One region of the Serratia sp. TSA_7 genome, then DNA from elsewhere that is predicted to be linked to it. Evidence: predicted binding sites of a transcription regulator. Region 1 holds the regulator's gene; the other holds the start of a gene.
The links. The regulator LexA, encoded in region 1, represses DNA repair genes until DNA is damaged. The targets are predictions, from matches to a motif close to TNCTGTATGTACATACAGNA.

Region 1 (8,669 bases):
ATTCGGTGGGCCAAAGCACCTGGCAGGCCTCACTCAATAGCCTGAAGCGCCGTGGGCTGATGGTCAGCTTCGGCAACGCCTCTGGCCCGGTAACCGGCGTCGATCTGGCATTGCTGAACCAGAAAGGTTCGCTGTACGTCACCCGCCCTTCGCTCAACGGTTACGTCACTAACCGCGCGGAGTTGCAGTTCGCCAGCAATGAACTGTTTTCGTTGATCGGCAGTGGCGCCATCAAGGTCGACGTAAAAGAAGAGCAAAAATTTGCGCTGGCCGATGCACAACGTGCGCATGAGGTGCTGGAAAGCCGCAATACCAGCGGTTCAAGCCTGCTGATCCCTTGATCCCCAGGCAAAAGAAAAGGGCTCCGTAAGGAGCCCTTTCTATTTACTGCATTTGTAGGGGTAGAGCAGAGTCCGCCAGAGACAGGGGGGTTGCTTCAGCAACGCTCGTATTGGGTATTATTGTCTCTTGCGGTGATGAAATAGGTCGCATCGCTGCATCGACAAATATCCTACCAGCCCCTAAACGCAAAAAACACGCTTAATGTGCCGCATTCGCATTTAAAACACCAAGGTGTGATCGTCGCCGCATTCACGATGCATTCGTTACGCAAATTTCAGCGTGACTGCCTGATTACTCGACAAAAAATCAGTAACGACGTATTTGCGGCTTCTGCACCGAACGGTATATCCAAACGCCCACCACCGCCAAAATCAACCAGGGCAGCAGCTTGATCACTATCGCCAGCAGGCCGCCCAGCAGCATAAACGCCGCCGCGACCAGTAACGCGGCGAAGACGCCCAGCAGCGAAATTCCGGTCACCATCAGCATCACTACAAAGCCAATGAGAAAGAAGAGTTCTAACATGATTGCTCCTTCGCAAAACAAAGTCTCTGCAGGAGTATTACAAGATGCGTGCCAGAACGGCAGAAAAGATAAGTAGTTGAAATATAAAAACAGGCAAACAGCAGAGCGCTGAATGCCTGATGAAAAAGACTAACTGTTAGTCAAATTCTTTGCGTATTACGCCACTTCGGTACGCGGCAGACGAACCAGATCCAGCGCAGCTTCCACCACGCGCGCATCGGCGCCCGGTTTGTGGGCGTTCTCGCTCAGATGGCGACGCCACTGGCGCGCCCCCGGCACGCCCTGGAACAGGCCGAGGATATGGCGGGTGATGTGCCCCAAATAGGTACCGTTCGACAGCTCACGTTCGATATAGGGATACAGCGATTCGATAATCGCCACGCTGTCCATGACCTCGGTCTGGCGACCAAACAGCTCGCTGTCGACCCGCGCCAAAATGCCCGGATTCTGATAAGCCTCGCGCCCCATCATCACGCCATCCAGATGCTCCAGATGCTGCTTTGCTTCTCCCAGCGTTTTCACACCGCCGTTGATGGCGAGAGTCAACTGCGGGAAATCCCGTTTCAGTTGGTACACGCGCGGATAGTCCAGCGGCGGCACTTCACGGTTTTCTTTCGGGCTGAGGCCGGACAACCAGGCCTTGCGCGCATGGATAGTAAACATATCGCACTCGCCGCGCCCGGCGACGGTGGCGATAAAATCGCACAGAAACTCGTAGCTGTCCTGGTCGTCGATGCCGATGCGGGTCTTGACCGTCACCGGGATCGACACCACGTCGCGCATCGCCTTGATACAGTCGGCAACCAGCGTTGCCTGCCCCATCAGACAGGCGCCGAACATGCCGTTTTGTACGCGATCGGACGGGCAACCGACGTTGAGGTTAATCTCGTCGTAACCGCGCTGTTCGGCCAGTTTGGCGCAGTGCGCCAGCGCAGCCGGATCGCTGCCGCCCAGTTGCAACGCCACCGGGTGCTCTTCTTCGCTGTAGGCCAGATAGTCGCCCTTGCCGTGAATAATCGCGCCGGTGGTCACCATTTCGGTGTACAGCAGCGTTTCTTTGGTCAGCAGGCGGTGGAAGTATCGGCAATGACGATCGGTCCAGTCGAGCATCGGCGCAATGGAGAAACGATTGGCGGCATATTTTGAGGCGTGGTTGTCTGTCGTCATGCTGAGTTACTGGCTACCTGATCTGTCTGGGATTCAACGAACGGCATGCTGCCGCAAACGGCTATTATAACGACAATCGACGGCATTGGGAAAACCGCCGTGCCATCAGGCCAAAAAGAAAAAGAAAAAACGAATAAAAACGCGCCTTCAGGTGTTCTCTCACCAAGGGGGCAACTCGCCTCCCTTCCAATGAGGAAAAAACCATGAACAGTTTCGTTAAACGCCTGTTGCTGCCCGTGATTGCTGGCTCTGTGCTGTTTTCCGGCGCGGCCCTGGCGATGGGGGGTGACGGCAGCGGCCAAACCACGCCAACCTGCCCGAAAGGCCAGATATACGACACAAAAACCAAGACCTGCATGGTGGATAAAAGCAGCATGATCGGCGACAACGATCGGGCGAACTACGCCTATGCGCTGGCGAAAAGCGGCCGCTATCAGGATGCCCTCGACGTGCTGAACACTCTGAAAAACCCCAACACCGCCGTGGCATTGAACTACCGGGGTTACGCCACCCGCAAGCTCGGACGCACGGATGAAGGCATCGGCTACTATTTAAAATCAGTAGCGCTCGATCCCAACTACCCAAAAGTCCGCGAATACTTGGGTGAAGCCTATATGGTGAAAGGCCGCCCGGACCTGGCGAAAGAGCAGCTCAAGGTGATCCAGTCGCTGTGCGGCACCGGTTGCGAAGAGTACCGCGACCTGGCGGCAGCCATAGATCACCATCCCGAATCATAAGGTAGCCAGGCCCGGAGGCGAGCATCAGCAACGACGCAATCCGCAACGAAATCGGCCAGTATCTTTCCCGCCTGTGGCGCTATGGTTTAGTGCTCTCTCACCGGCGGGATATCGCCGACGATCTGGTACAAGCCACCTGTGTGCGGGCGCTGGAACGCGCCGCACAGTTTACATTGGGCTCGCGCATGGATCGCTGGCTGTTTTCGATTCTGCATTCCATTTGGCTGAACGAAGTCCGTGCCCGGCATATCCGTCAGGGGCAGGGTTTTGTCGATGCCGACGATCTGGCCGGCGAGGAAAACGGTGAAGATACGATATGGGCCAATGAAGTGATGCAGCGGGTCAATCGCCTGCCGGAGGCACAGCGCAATACGCTGTTCCTGGTGTACGTGGAGGAGCTTTCTTACCGGGAAGCGGCCGAGGTGCTGGGCGTCCCTATCGGCACCATCATGAGCCGCCTGGCAGCGGCACGTCTACGACTTGCGAACGACAGTGTGCTGCAACCCCATATCCCGCAGTCAAAAGGAGAACGATCATGAGCTCATACTATACTGCGGATGAACTGCTGGTCGCCTATCTGGACAATCAACTGGATCCCCAGCAGCGCCGCAGCCTGGAACAGCGCCTGGTCGACGAACCGGCATTGGCCGACCGTTTGTCGCTGCTGGAACGCAGCAATCTGCCGTTCAAACAGGCGTTCGCCCCTTTGCTGGATGAAGCACCGGTGCAACAACTGCAGGACAGGTGGCCACTTGCCATGCCGGCCCCACAACGCGGCGTCAGCCGCCGTGCCCTGATTGCCGCTGCCGTCGGTTTTCTGGCGCTGGGTGTCGCAGGCGATCGCGCCTGGCTGCAAGCGAGTCAGCCAGAAGACAACTGGCGCGGCCTGGTGGCCCAATATATGGCGCTTTACACCCCGGAAACGCTGGCGGGCTTCGATAGCGCCCCTGCGTTACTCGCCAGTCAATTGCAGCACACCGGCGAACGGCTCGGCATTGCCCTCCCCGCTCCCAAACTGGCATTGAACGGCGCTGAGCTGAAAAATGCCCGCGTGTTGGCTTACGACGATCGCCGCATTGCTCAGTTGACCTGGCTGGACGCGCAGTTTGGCCCGCTGGCGCTGTGCATCATTCAGCAACCGGGCAAGCCGGAGTCCGCACAAAGCGAACGCCGCCAGGGGATGAACGTGGTGTATTGGGCCGATGGCAGCCACAGCTTTATGCTGATTGGCCATAATCCTGCGGCGGAGATGACCAGGCTGGCGGAGCGCTTGCAGCGTTCACTGTCCACCTGAGAAGGAATCACGGCGCTTGCCCACCGCTCAGATGCCGGTGTAGCGCGTGAAGGGTCACTCATTTTTCATCGCACCAGCCGTATCTCCGCATCAGGTTGCTCCTTCTCAGCGGAAAAGGGGGCGACTCTCGGCGATTGCGCTTAATCATGATAAAATCGGTTTTTTTACGTACCGGGATATTTGCCATGAACTCAAGCACCCAGGAAAAACTGCTGGCGCAGGCTGAACAACTCTGCCTGCAACGCAATGTGCGGCTGACACCGCAGCGGCTGGAAGTGTTACGCCTGATGGCACAACAACCCGGTGCCATCAGCGCTTATGACCTGCTGGATCTGCTGCGCGTAGCTGAACCGCAGGCGAAACCGCCAACGGTCTATCGCGCGCTGGATTTCTTGTTGGAACAAGGGTTTATTCATCGGGTGGAGTCGGCCAACAGCTACGTGCTGTGCCATCATTTCGAACAACCGATGCATACCTCCGCGCTGTTTATCTGCGATCGCTGTGCTCAGGTGACTGAACGCACCACCGAAGGGGTGGAGGAAACGCTGCAAAAACTGGCGAAAGAGTCGGGTTTTGTGCTGCGCCACAGCGTGGTGGAAGCGCATGGCCTGTGTTCGGGCTGTGTTGAAGTGGAAGCCTGCGACAGCAAGCATGATTGCGGTGAGCACGATCACAGCATTGCCATCAAGAAGAAATAAATTAAGCGGGATTGGTCAGGCACTTCCCTGTACCTGTGGCCGTGGCGTTAAGGGGATCAAAACACCCGGCCGGCTACAGTCGATTACGGCCACCGTATGCTGTGGCCCTGCTCTCTACCAGCGATACTTGCTGTGGTCTTCCCAGGATTTCACTTCTTTCTCGGCCGCCTCTTTCTGGTAGCCATAGCGTTCCTGGATTTTACCGACAAGCTGTTCGCGTTTCCCTTCAATGACCGCCAAATCGTCATCGGTCAGCTTGCCCCATTGTTCCTTCACTTTCCCTTTAAACTGTTTCCAGTTACCGTCGGCTTGATCTTTGTTCATAGTCTCTCCGTTAACCTGTCGTAAATCAGTTTGATACTGTGCTGACCGGGCGTCTAACCAAGCAATTTTTATGGTCTATTACCGCCAACCAAAGGGTTGCCACTCCCCCATTCATTTCGCCAGCCACATGATTAATTGTAGACGCAGATAACGACAACCAAACAAAAACCAGAATAAAAAGCCATAAAAAAACAATTAACCAGAAAAAGACACTAACAAACAAGGTGCTACCCGACTGGAATGGCTCTTGGGAACATGTAAGCAAATATAAATAAAAAACATAAGAAAAATTACTCAATTATCTATAAAGCTCTCTGTCTTATTGCCCCCTAAACCAGGTACCGCGCAGCCGGTGACGGTGCCAGAACCAGCCCAGCGCAATGCCCCTCAGCGACAGAAACACCGCCAGCGCCAGCCATAATCCGTGGTTGCCCAATACAGGTACGGTAAACAACGTCAGGCCGAAGCCGACGGCCGCCACCGCCATGCTGTTGCGCATTTCGGCACCGCGGGTCGCGCCAATAAACATGCCGTCCAGCAGGTAACACCACACACCGACCAACGGCAGCACCACCTGCCACGGCAGATAATGGCTCGCCAGCGTACGCAACTCGGGTAAAGAGGTTAATGCCGAGATGATTTGCTGCCCGGCAACGGCATACAGCACCCCAAAAGCCAGTGCCACCAAACAAGCCTGGCGACAGGCGGCGCGCCATACCTTGCGCAGTTGGCTGTCGTCGCGAGCGCCATAGGCATGGCCGGAATGCGCCTCTACCGCGTAGGCAAAGCCGTCGAGCGCGTAGGCCGTGAAGGTCAGCAAATTCATCAGTACCGCGTTTACCGCCACCACGTCGCCGCCAAGCCGGGCACCGAAAATGGTCAGTGAGGCAAAACACGCTTGCAGCAACAGTGAACGCAACATGATGTCGCGATTCAGCGCCAGCAGGCGCCGCAGATTACCGCGCCAGGCCTGGCGCAGCATCGGCGCGGAAATGCCTCGTATGCGCATCACCCGCCAGGCAAGCCATAGCCCCAGCAGCAGGGTGGCATATTCAGAGATGACGGTCGCCGTCGCCGCCCCTTGCACGTTCCAACCCAGCCCCATCACCAACCAGATATCCAGTACGATATTCAGCAGGTTACCGATAATCAGCAAGATCACCGGTGCACGCACGTATTGCACGCCAAGCAGCCAGCCCAGGATCACCATGTTGGCCAACGCCGCCGGCGCACTTAGCCAGCGGATTTCGAGGAATAGCCGCGCTTGTTCCAGCACCGCGCCATCGCCGCCCACGATCTGCAACGCCATATCGATCAACGGGTGGCGCAGCAGCACAATCGCCACACCGGCCAACACCGCCAGCCACAACGGCTGCATAAAAGCGCGCGCCAACCCCTGAGGATCCTGTGCACCGAGCGCCTGTGCCGCCAGCCCGGTAGTGCTCATACGAAGGAACAGCAGCAACATAAACAGGAAGCTGGTAGCCATGGCACCAATAGCAACGCCACCCAGATAGGCGGGGCTATCCAGGTGGCCAATCACCGCAGTATCCACCAGCCCGAGCAGCGGAACGGTAATATTGGAAAAGATCATGGGTAACGCAAGGCGCCATAGGGCTTTATCAGTATCGCTGGTGAAGGCAGAAAGCAGGCGCATAGTGAAATGTTCCCGTGGCGGTAGGGTTTGAATGAATCAGAAATGACATCGCCCCAGAGCTGGGGCGATTTAAATCAGAGGACAACGTTCAGGCGCAGCGATTAAATCCAGTCGCCGTTGCGGATCACGCCGACCGCCAGACCTTCAATGGTGAAATTTTGCTGACGCAGGTCGACCACGATAGGCTGGAACTCGCTGTTTTCCGGCAGCAGTTCAACCACATTGCCGTGTTTTTTCAGGCGTTTGACCGTAACTTCATCTTCAATACGCGCCACAACTACCTGGCCGTTCCGCACGTCCTGGGTTTTATGCACCGCCAGCAGATCGCCGTCGAGGATGCCGATATCACGCATCGACATGCCGTTGACCCGCAGCAGGAAATCCGCGCTCGGTTTGAACAAAGAAGGATCCACCTTATAGTGCCCTTCGATATGCTGCTGCGCCAGCAGCGGTTCACCGGCGGCCACGCGGCCAATCAGCGGTAAACCTTCTTCATCTTCCATCAGCAGGCGAATGCCGCGTGAAGCGCCGGAGACGATCTCGATCACGCCCTTGCGCGCCAGCGCTTTCAGATGTTCTTCTGCAGCATTTGGCGAACGGAACCCCAGACGCATGGCGATCTCGGCGCGCGTTGGCGGCATGCCAGTTGACGAAATATGATCGCGAATCAGATCATAGACTTCTTGTTGTCTGGTAGTTAATGCTTTCATTCCGCCCCCTGTTTGTTTATACAGTCTTGCTGTGAGTATATACAGGTAAGCGCGGCTTGGGAACCGAAGAATGAATAAAAATCAGGGATTAGCGCCCCGCCGCAACGGAGCGTTCCACTCAGGCAAAGTGTTGCCAGAGTACCGAACCCCAGACAAACAGCGCCAGTATGATCGTCAGCGTTACCGCCGCCGACCCCATATCTTTCGCCCGCCCGGAAAGCTCGTGGTGTTCCGTGCCCACCCTATCGACAATGGCTTCAATCGCGCTGTTCAGCATCTCGACGATCACGACCAACAGCACCGATCCGATCAGTAAAATGCGCGCTATCGCACCCACATCCAGCCAGATCGCCAGTATGATAGCCAGCACGGTCGCCACCAGCTCCTGGCGGAATGCGGCTTCGTGCTGCCAGGCAGCAGAAAAGCCTTTATATGAGTAGCCGGCGGCTTTAATAATACGGGTCAGGCCGGTTGCTTGGTTTGCCATGTTTTTTAGTGCCTTTCACAGAGGTAAGTCATAATTATAGAGCTTGGGTCAGGAAACTCTCCCGGCTCACGGTTTTCCAACACCACAGATCTGCTACCCGGTTTCTGGTATGCTTGCGGCGCATTGCTAACAAGAGGCTTCACGTTGTTATGTCAGGTTGGCGTAAAATTTATTATAAATTATTGAATTTACCACTTAAATTGTTGGTAAGAAGTAAGGTTATCCCTTCAGATCCGGTCACGGAGTTAGGGTTGGATCCCTCACGGCCGATTTTGTATGTTTTACCTTATAATTCCAAGGCGGATTTACTGACGCTGCGCACCCAGTGCCTGGCGCAGGATTTGCCCGACCCCCTCAATCCGCTGGAGATAGACGGCACCGTACTGCCAAGCCATGTGTTTATTCACGACGGCCCGCGCGTGTTCCGCTACTACACACCGAAAGAAGAGTCGGTAAAACTGTTTCACGACTATCTGGATCTGCACCGCAGCAATCCGGATCTCGATATTCAGATGCTGCCGGTGTCGGTGATGTTTGGCCGTTCCCCAGGCCGAGAAGGCCACGGCACGCCGCATCTGCGCTTGCTGAACGGCGTCCAGAAATTCTTCGCCGTCCTGTGGCTGGGCCGCGACAGCTTCGTGCGTTTCTCCAACACCGTTTCGCTGCGCCGAATGGCGACCGAACACGGCACGGACAAAACTATCGCACAAAAACTGGCGCGCGTGGCG
Region 2 (8,669 bases), on a different contig from region 1:
TTCCAGATCGTAGGTTTTGCAAGCGCCGAAGCCCATGTCACCGGTACACAGCAAGACTTTACGGTATGGCAGATTCAGCAGTTGCAATACTTTCTCCGCATGGCCGGTCAGTTCTTCAAGCGCCGCCATGGAATCTTCCGGGCGAACGATCTGTACCATCTCGACCTTGTCGAACTGGTGCATGCGGATCAAACCACGGGTGTCACGCCCATACGAACCGGCTTCCGCACGGAAACATGGCGTGTGCGCGGTCATCTTCAGCGGCAGGGACTCTTCTTCCAGGATCTCGTCGCGCACCAGGTTGGTCAAGGGCACTTCCGCCGTTGGGATCAGCGCATAGTTGCTGCTGTCTGACTCTTCTTCCAAGGGTTTGGTATGGAACAGATCATCGCCAAACTTCGGCAACTGACCGGTGCCATACAACGTGGCGTGGTTAACCAGGTACGGCACGTAGGCTTCCAGATAGCCGTGTTGTTCCGTATGCAGATCCAGCATGAATTGCGACAGCGCGCGGTGCATACGGGCGATCTGCCCTTTCATCACCACAAAGCGCGAACCCGTCAATTTTACCGCTGCGGCGAAATCCAGCCCACCGGCCATTTCGCCCAGATCAACGTGATCGCGTACCTGGAAATCGTACTGGCGCGGTTCGCCCCAGCGGCACACTTCCTGGTTCTCGCTGTCATCTTTGCCGTTCGGTACGGCATCGTCAGGCAGGTTCGGCAACGTCAGGGCGTAATCGCGGATTTCGGTCTGCAAGGAATCCAAGGCGGCCTTGGCAACATCCAGCTTATCACCCAGTTCGTTCACTTCACGACGCAGCGGCTCAATGTCTTCCCCGCGTGCTTTAGCCGCGCCGATGGATTTCGATCGGGAGTTACGTTCTGCCTGCAGCGTTTCGGATTCCACCTGCAGAACTTTGCGGCGCTCTTCTTGCGAACGCAGCAGATCCAGATCGAGTTTAAAGCCTCGGCGAGCCAGTTTGACGGCGACTGCGTCTAGCTCATTACGCAGCAGATTGGGATCGAGCATGCTAATCCTGTGCTTATTGTTATTGAAAGAAAATTTGTCGTTTTATACGGCTGAATATAAGCCGCATAAAGAAAGAGTGATACCCGGTAACCTTACCGCAACGGCAACGCTAGCGGTAGCGTTTTGTCGGGCTATTTTGATCCTGCTCAGCCAGCCATGCCAGCTTTTCACCGATTTTGCCTTCCAGTCCGCGAGCGGTCGGATGGTAGTAACGGGTCTTGGCCATTTCAGGTGGGAAATAGTCCTCACCGGCGGCATAAGCATTGGGCTCGTCGTGCGCGTAGCGATACTCCGCGCCCAAGCCCATTTCCTTCATCAGCTTGGTTGGCGCATTGCGCAGGTGCTCCGGTACATCGTAATCAGCCATCTCTCGGGCGTCGCGCATCGCCGCTTTGAAAGCGGTGTACACGGCGTTGCTTTTCGGCGCGCAGGCCAGATAGACGATGGCCTGGGCAATTGCCCGTTCGCCCTCCGCCGGGCCGACGCGGGTAAAGCAATCCCAGGCCGCAATCGCCACCTGCATGCCGCGCGGATCGGCATTGCCGACATCCTCGGACGCAATCGCCAACAGGCGACGCGCCACATACAGCGGATCGCCACCTGCGGTAATAATGCGCGCATACCAGTACAGCGCGGCATCCGGTGCCGAACCGCGCACCGATTTATGCAGCGCCGAGATCAAATCGTAATAACGATCGCCTTTATTGTCGAAGCGCGCACTGCGTTCACCGGAGACCTCTTTTAACAATGACGGCGTCAAAACGCGGATGCCTTTGGCGTCGATTTCCGCCATATCCGCCATCATCTCCAGGCTGTTCAGCGCCCGGCGCGCATCGCCGCCCACCAGCTCCGACAGCATGCGGCGCGTCTCTTCGGGCAGCTCGATATTCTGGCCGCCGAACCCCCGGCTATTGTCTTTCATCGCCTGATCCAGCACCTGGCTGATATCTTCGGCGGTCAGCGCTTTCAACAAATACACCCGGGCGCGCGAAAGCAGCGCCGAATTGAGCTCAAAAGACGGGTTTTCGGTCGTCGCACCGATAAAGGTGATGGTGCCATCTTCAATATGCGGCAGGAAAGCATCCTGCTGGCTTTTATTGAAGCGGTGCACCTCATCGACAAACAAAATAGTGCGGCGACCGGCGTCACGGTTCTGACGTGCGCGCTCGATCGCCTCGCGGATCTCTTTGATGCCGGACGTAACGGCGGAAATCCGTTCGACGTCCGCTTGGCCGTAACGGCCGATCAGCTCTGCCAGCGTCGTTTTCCCGGTGCCCGGCGGCCCCCACAGAATCATCGAATGCAGTTGCCCGGCCTCGATGGCACGCGGCAAAGGCTTGCCGGCAGCCAGCAGGTGTTGCTGGCCGATATACTGCGCCAGCGTAGTTGGCCGCATCCGCGCGGCCAACGGCTGGAACTCATTCTGGGAAAAATCGAGCGACATATTACTCACGCGGACCTCACTGGCGCTGGTCGTCCAGCGTCACCCCCTTCGGCGGGGTAAATTTGAATTTGGCAGCGTCAACCGTGGTGTTCTGCTGGCTTTTCAGTGCGTAAGAGCTGCGCTGGCCGTCCTGCTCAACTGCGGCAAAACTGCGGATAGTACCGCTGTTGGTCACAGTAATGGCGAACTGTTTCAGGTTACCGCTGCTGGATTTTGGCGTCAGCTCAAAATCGTCGCCTTTCTGCTTCACATTATACTGTTTCCAGTCATTGGCATCGTTGCGGGTGATCAGCATAAACGGCGTGTTGCCGGTGGCATTTTTCAGCCAGGTGGCAGTGACCTGCTCGACAAACGGGTTATAAAACCACAGGGTTTGGCCATCCGATACCAGCACGCTCTCGTCAGGTGAGGTCATGTGCCAGTTAAACAGATTCGGGCGTTTTACCCACAATTCGCCTTCGCCCTGCTGTACCGCAGCGCCGTCGCTGCTGGTCACGGTCTGGGAGAAACTGGCGTGGAAACTGTTCACTTTCGCCAGACGGCTTTGCAGATCCTGTGCGGCGTCGGCCAGCACAGAGGTGGAAGCGAATCCCGAAAGCAGACAGCAGGCAACCAACAGTTTTTTCATTATTCCAGATACCTTATGAAATGCGTTAACCGCAAGGCGGTGCCGTGCGGGTCAAATTAACCCTTAACCAACGTTACTTTACCCGAAGCCACAAGCCGGCAGATAGGCCAATGTTCCGAGAAGCAGACGGGTTTACGCTTCTTTGCACAAGGGCCGCTAAGCGGCCCTTTATTATTGAATAACAACGATTAAAGCTTCATCAGTCATGCCGTGGCGGTGCCAGCACCTCGCGGTTGCCGTTATGCCCCTGCTCGCTGACGATGCCCTGCGCTTCCATCTGTTCGATGATGCGCGCAGCGCGGTTATAACCGATGCGGAACTGACGCTGCACGCCGGAGATAGAAGCGCGGCGTTTATCCACCACAAACTCCACCGCCTGGTCAAACAACGGATCCAGCTCTTCGTCACCTTCCAGGCCGCCGCCAGCGCCACCCTCACCGTCGTCACCGGCGCTGAGGATCCCCTCTTTATATTGAGGCCGCTCACGCGCTTTCCAATCCTTGACCACCGCATGAACTTCCTGATCGCGCACAAATGCACCATGCACACGTACAGGAATGGAGGAGTTAGGCGCCAGATACAGCATGTCACCCATCCCCAGCAAAGATTCTGCACCGCCCTGATCGAGGATAGTGCGCGAGTCAATCTTGCTGGATACGGTAAAGGCGATACGGGTTGGGATGTTGGCCTTGATCAGGCCGGTGATCACATCCACCGACGGACGCTGGGTCGCCAGCACCAGGTGGATCCCCGCAGCACGCGCTTTCTGTGCCAAACGAGCGATCAGTTCCTCAACCTTCTTGCCCACCGTCATGATCAGGTCGGCGAATTCGTCCACCATCACCACGATGTAAGGCTCTTTCTCCAACACCGGCGGCGTAATGTCCATACTGTCAGTCGGCTTCCAGAAAGGATCCGGGATCGGGCGCCCCATAGCTTCAGCCTGATCAACGCGTTCGTTATAACCGGCCAGGTTACGCACGCCGAGTGCAGACATCAGCTTGTAGCGACGCTCCATCTCCGCAACACACCAGCGCAGGGCGTTAGCGGCGTCTTTCATATCGGTCACAACGTCCGTCAACAGGTGCGGAATGCCTTCATAAACCGACAGCTCCAGCATTTTCGGGTCAATCATGATAAAGCGCACTTCTTTCGGCGTGGCCTTATACAAGATACTCAGGATCATGGCATTGACCCCAACCGACTTACCGGAGCCCGTAGTACCGGCCACCAGCAGATGTGGCATTTTCGCCAAATCGGCCACCACCGGCTCACCGGAAATGTCTTTCCCCAGGACGATCGCCAGCGGCGACGGATTGTCGCGGAACGCTGGGCAATCCAGCACTTCGCGCAGATAAACCGTCTGACGTTTAACGTTAGGCAGCTCCAATCCGACATAAGGCTTGCCGGGAATGACCTCTACCACACGCACGGCGGAAGTTGACAGGGAACGCGCCAGATCGCGTGACAGGTTGGAAATACGCGCAGCCTTGACCCCCGGCGCCAAATCCAGCTCAAAGCGGGTAATAACCGGGCCAGGTAAAATATCCACTACGTCGGCTTTCACCCGATAGTCGGCCAAACTCGCTTCCACCAAACGCGCTTTCTGCTCCAACGCGAAAGAGTCCACCGGCTCCACCTCTTTCGGGGCTTCGGTCAGCAGATCCAGCGTCGGCAACGGCGTGGTCGGTTTTTGCAGCGGCATATCGTTGCGCATCAGGAACGGGTGAATCAGGCTGTCCATCGCCGGCTGCTGCGGTGCAGCCGGAGCCGGTTGCGCCACAGGTTGCTGATAAGCTGGCGGCTGCTGCTGTGGTGCCTGCTGGTAAGCAGGCTGCTGATAAGCAGGTTGAGCAGGCTGGTATGGCTGCGGTGCTGGAGTCTGAGACGAATAAGCCGGTGCAGCAGGCTCAAACTGGCCAAAGGGGACATCGTCTTCACGTTCGCTTTGCTGCTCGATACGTTCTTCAAGCTGCGGCGACAGAGTGAACAGGGGTTCGCTCGGGCTATCGTCGACCAAATCATCCATCGGCGAGAAGCTGAACGCGTTGCGGGTATCTACCGGATTGGCGATCGGCGCCGATTGCACAGGTTCCTGCTGGCCATAGCGTGCCTGCTGTTGCTCGGCAAACGCCTGACGCAACGCCGCTTCCTGCAGGGCTTGCTCATCATCTTGATTATCTTGCGGATATTCCTCACCGTAACGCTGGCTTTGCTGTTCGGCAAACGCCTGGCGCAGCGCCGCTTCCTGCAAGGCTTCTTCATCTTGCTGATGGCTTTCCGCAGCTTGCAGCGGTTGATCATCGCGGGGGCGCTGTTCCTGCTCGGCTACACGCTGCGAAGGCAGCTTGATACCGTAAGACGCCAGCTCGCGCCGGGTAGGAATACGCACCGGATTCGGCCGCGGCAACTCAGGGCCAATGCCCTGTTTCACCTGCGAGTTACCGTCGCTGGTGGCCGTAAAGGCCGGCATAAAGGTATTGGCGACAACGGCCGCCGCTGCGGCTTCCGCCTGCGGTTTCATGCTGCCAAATGGCGTAACCTCAGGCTCGCCGGCACTGAAGCCGGTGGAGCTGCCAACGTCAACGCTGTCGCGCTGAGCCGCAGAGAAATCAAACGGGGAGCGATCGTGCGGCTGAGATACGGCCGGTGCGTCCCAATTGCCCAAACGCGGTTCATCATCGTCCCGATAAGGATCGGCCGGGCGCGTCATTTTCGGCGCAGGCGTCTCTTCAGGGATTTCAAACGAATACAGCGGTGGCGCGGCGTTCTCCACTGCAGCACTCATCGGATGCTGGTTCACCGAGGCCGGAGCCGTTGGCGCTGCCGTTACCGCAGGCGCCGTCACCGGGGCCGCTATCGGCGCGGGATCAGGCGTTACCGGCGTGCTGACAGCCACCGGCGCGACAGGTGCCACATCGGCATCGTCGTTAGCCCGCAAGCCGTTGAGCAGCGGATCGTCAACCTCGTCTGCCGCGGCGTTGGCGGCATCCGTTACCGAAGGTGCAGAAAACAGTACGTCATCTTCCGCTTCCGCCGCATTGGCCGCAGCCGCAGAGGCGGCTACAGCAACTGCGGCCCCCTTCCCTGCCTGCTCCGGCTCGTCGTCGACGTAGCGATCGTCATCGTCGTGATAACGCTCCTCACGGCGTGAGCGGTTGGTCATGAAAGTGGCCGTACCCAGCACCACACCGCCGATTCTCTCGGCGATCACCAACCAGGACCAGCCGGTGAAAAGCGTGAGCCCTGCGGCCCACACGCACAATAATGCCAGCGTTGCGCCAATGCCGTTGAACCACGGCAGCATGGCGTTGCTCAGCAAGCTGCCGATAACGCCGCCGGAAGCGAAGTAATAGAGATCGTCGACATTCAGTGCCGCCAGGCCACACGAGGTGAGCACCAGCGCCAGCGTGCCGATAAGGCGCAGTGAGAGCGCAAAATAGTCGATGTAATCGCCGCTGTCGCGCTGACGGTAAGCCGCCCAGCACAAAACCAGCATGATCGGCGGTATTGCGTAAGCAAGTACCCCGAAGGTGAAGAACAGCGTGTCGGCCAACCAGGCTCCGACGCCACCGCCCAGGTTATGAATCGGCTCATGCCACGCGGTCTGCGACCAACTTGGGTCAGACGGATTGAAACTGACCAAGGCAGCCATGAGGTAAACGGCAAAAATGGCTACCACAATCAACACAGCTTCAAGCAAACGGCGGCCACTGCTGAGTTTTTTCAGGGTAACTTCTTTATCTTCTGTATATTCCTGGCTCAAGAAAGGCTCTCCAGGTTCCTGTTAGCTGACATAGCAACAGCGCCGAGAAGCTTCCCCGGCGCCGAAACTGTATGAATAAACAGGAGTGTAACCAATTTAATCAGGTTTTGCACCTGCACCTTACCGTGTTTTGATAACCAGACGGTTACTCTGTTTGACTTCTTCCATGACCACGTACGTACGGGTGTCGTTAACCCCCGGCAGACGCAGCAAGGTTTCACCGAGCAACTTACGGTAAGCCGACATATCCGGCACGCGGGTTTTCAACAGATAGTCGAAATCACCGGACACCAGATGACACTCCTGAATTTCTTCAAGCTTTTGAACTGCTGAGTTAAATTGCTCAAACACATCCGGCGCGCCGCGGTTCAGCGTGATTTCCACGAAAACCAGCAGAGATGCATCCAGATAATGCGGGTTGAGCAAAGCGGTATAGCCATGAATAAAACCCTGGCGCTCGAGGCGGCGCACACGTTCTAAACATGGGGTTGGGGATAACCCCACGCGCTTCGAAAGCTCAACGTTCGAGATACGCCCATCCTTCTGCAGCTCATTCAGGATATTGCGGTCGATACGGTCGAGATCTTTACCCGGGCGTTTCTTATTGTCTGCCATTATTATTGTCTCTCTTATTTTCTTCCCTGCACTTGCCACACCCTAGCCAACGTCAATGTGTAAGGGCTTGTTCCAAGCGAAGACCCGATGCCTGTCATATGCTTCACTACCATCATTCATCGTTGTGCAACCTGTCTGTCAACCCTGCACAACGGATTCAAATGACGTTCATCTCAAGAAGGAAATTGCCATTCGCTGACGCGATGTTCCCCTCACCTGCCGCTCTCCGCTTCGACAATGGCGCAAAATCCTGCACCGCCGCCGCAAATACGTACGATTTACTGTAGGTAGGGGGATAATTTCTTCTTCCTATGATGTTTTCGCAAATGCGCAGCGGATTGTCAAAGTAAAAGAAGCAAAATCAGAAGAACCTGTCGTCATGAAAAGTCAGCACCCCATTTTTAGTTATGAATCGCTGGCTTAAACCCCGCAGAGCAAAACGGCTGAAACCCGGTAAATGTGGTGTCTCAGGCAGAACGAGCGCATAACGTCGGCAAGTGGCTTCCATAAGTTAAATTGCTGCGTTTTACGCTCGTTTTGGTGGTAAAACAATAATTAATAGGTCACGGCTATCAAACAAATCGTTAACAACATCCGCTGACGCTTTTTTTAATGCTGCATTTTCCCTACAATCGGTTTCATTGTCCGCATTGTGGGAAAAGAGGGTATTCATGGGCACGGCTAAACATAGCAAATTACTGATCCTGGGTTCCGGCCCGGCCGGCTACACCGCCGCGGTTTACGCTGCGCGCGCAAACCTGAGCCCGGTACTGATTACCGGTATGGAACAAGGTGGCCAACTGACCACCACCACCGAAGTGGAAAACTGGCCTGGCGATGCCGAAGGCTTGACCGGCCCGGCGCTGATGGAGCGCATGCGCGAGCACGCAGAAAAATTCCAGACCGAGATCGTGTTCGATCACATCAACAGCGTCGATCTGCAGAACCGTCCGTTCCGCCTGTTCGGCGACAGTGGCGAATACACTTGCGATGCTTTGATCATCGCCACCGGCGCATCTGCCCGTTACCTGGGCATGCCTTCCGAAGACGCCTTCAAGGGCAAAGGCGTTTCCGCCTGCGCGACCTGTGACGGTTTCTTCTACCGCAATCAGAAAGTCGCGGTAGTCGGCGGCGGCAATACCGCCGTGGAAGAAGCGTTGTATTTGTCCAACATCGCCGCTGAA

Region 2: a site for LexA is predicted at 6,936-6,955, ahead of ACUTQW_RS01055 (DNA translocase FtsK 4TM domain-containing protein). Genes of this name have one in related genera too.

What each region holds. Positions count from the first base shown of each region.
Region 1 is NZ_JBQZFU010000011.1:55,332-64,000, reverse strand. It holds gene ACUTQW_RS23135 (quinone oxidoreductase) at 1-341, shown strand, start outside; gene pspG (envelope stress response protein PspG) at 649-867, opposite strand; gene dusA (tRNA dihydrouridine(20/20a) synthase DusA) at 1,024-2,034, opposite strand; gene ACUTQW_RS23120 (tetratricopeptide repeat protein) at 2,238-2,771, shown strand; gene ACUTQW_RS23115 (RNA polymerase sigma factor) at 2,822-3,310, shown strand; gene ACUTQW_RS23110 (anti-sigma factor family protein) at 3,307-4,065, shown strand; gene zur (zinc uptake transcriptional repressor Zur) at 4,251-4,763, shown strand; gene ACUTQW_RS23100 (CsbD family protein) at 4,878-5,087, opposite strand; gene dinF (MATE family efflux transporter DinF) at 5,407-6,744, opposite strand; gene lexA (transcriptional repressor LexA) at 6,846-7,454, opposite strand; gene ACUTQW_RS23085 (diacylglycerol kinase) at 7,573-7,941, opposite strand; gene plsB (glycerol-3-phosphate 1-O-acyltransferase PlsB) at 8,091-8,669, shown strand, end outside.
Region 2 is NZ_JBQZFU010000001.1:205,724-214,392, forward strand. It holds gene serS (serine--tRNA ligase) at 1-1,032, opposite strand, end outside; gene ACUTQW_RS01045 (replication-associated recombination protein A) at 1,142-2,485, opposite strand; gene lolA (outer membrane lipoprotein chaperone LolA) at 2,493-3,104, opposite strand; gene ACUTQW_RS01055 (DNA translocase FtsK 4TM domain-containing protein) at 3,304-6,870, opposite strand; gene lrp (leucine-responsive transcriptional regulator Lrp) at 6,991-7,485, opposite strand; gene trxB (thioredoxin-disulfide reductase) at 8,157-8,669, shown strand, end outside.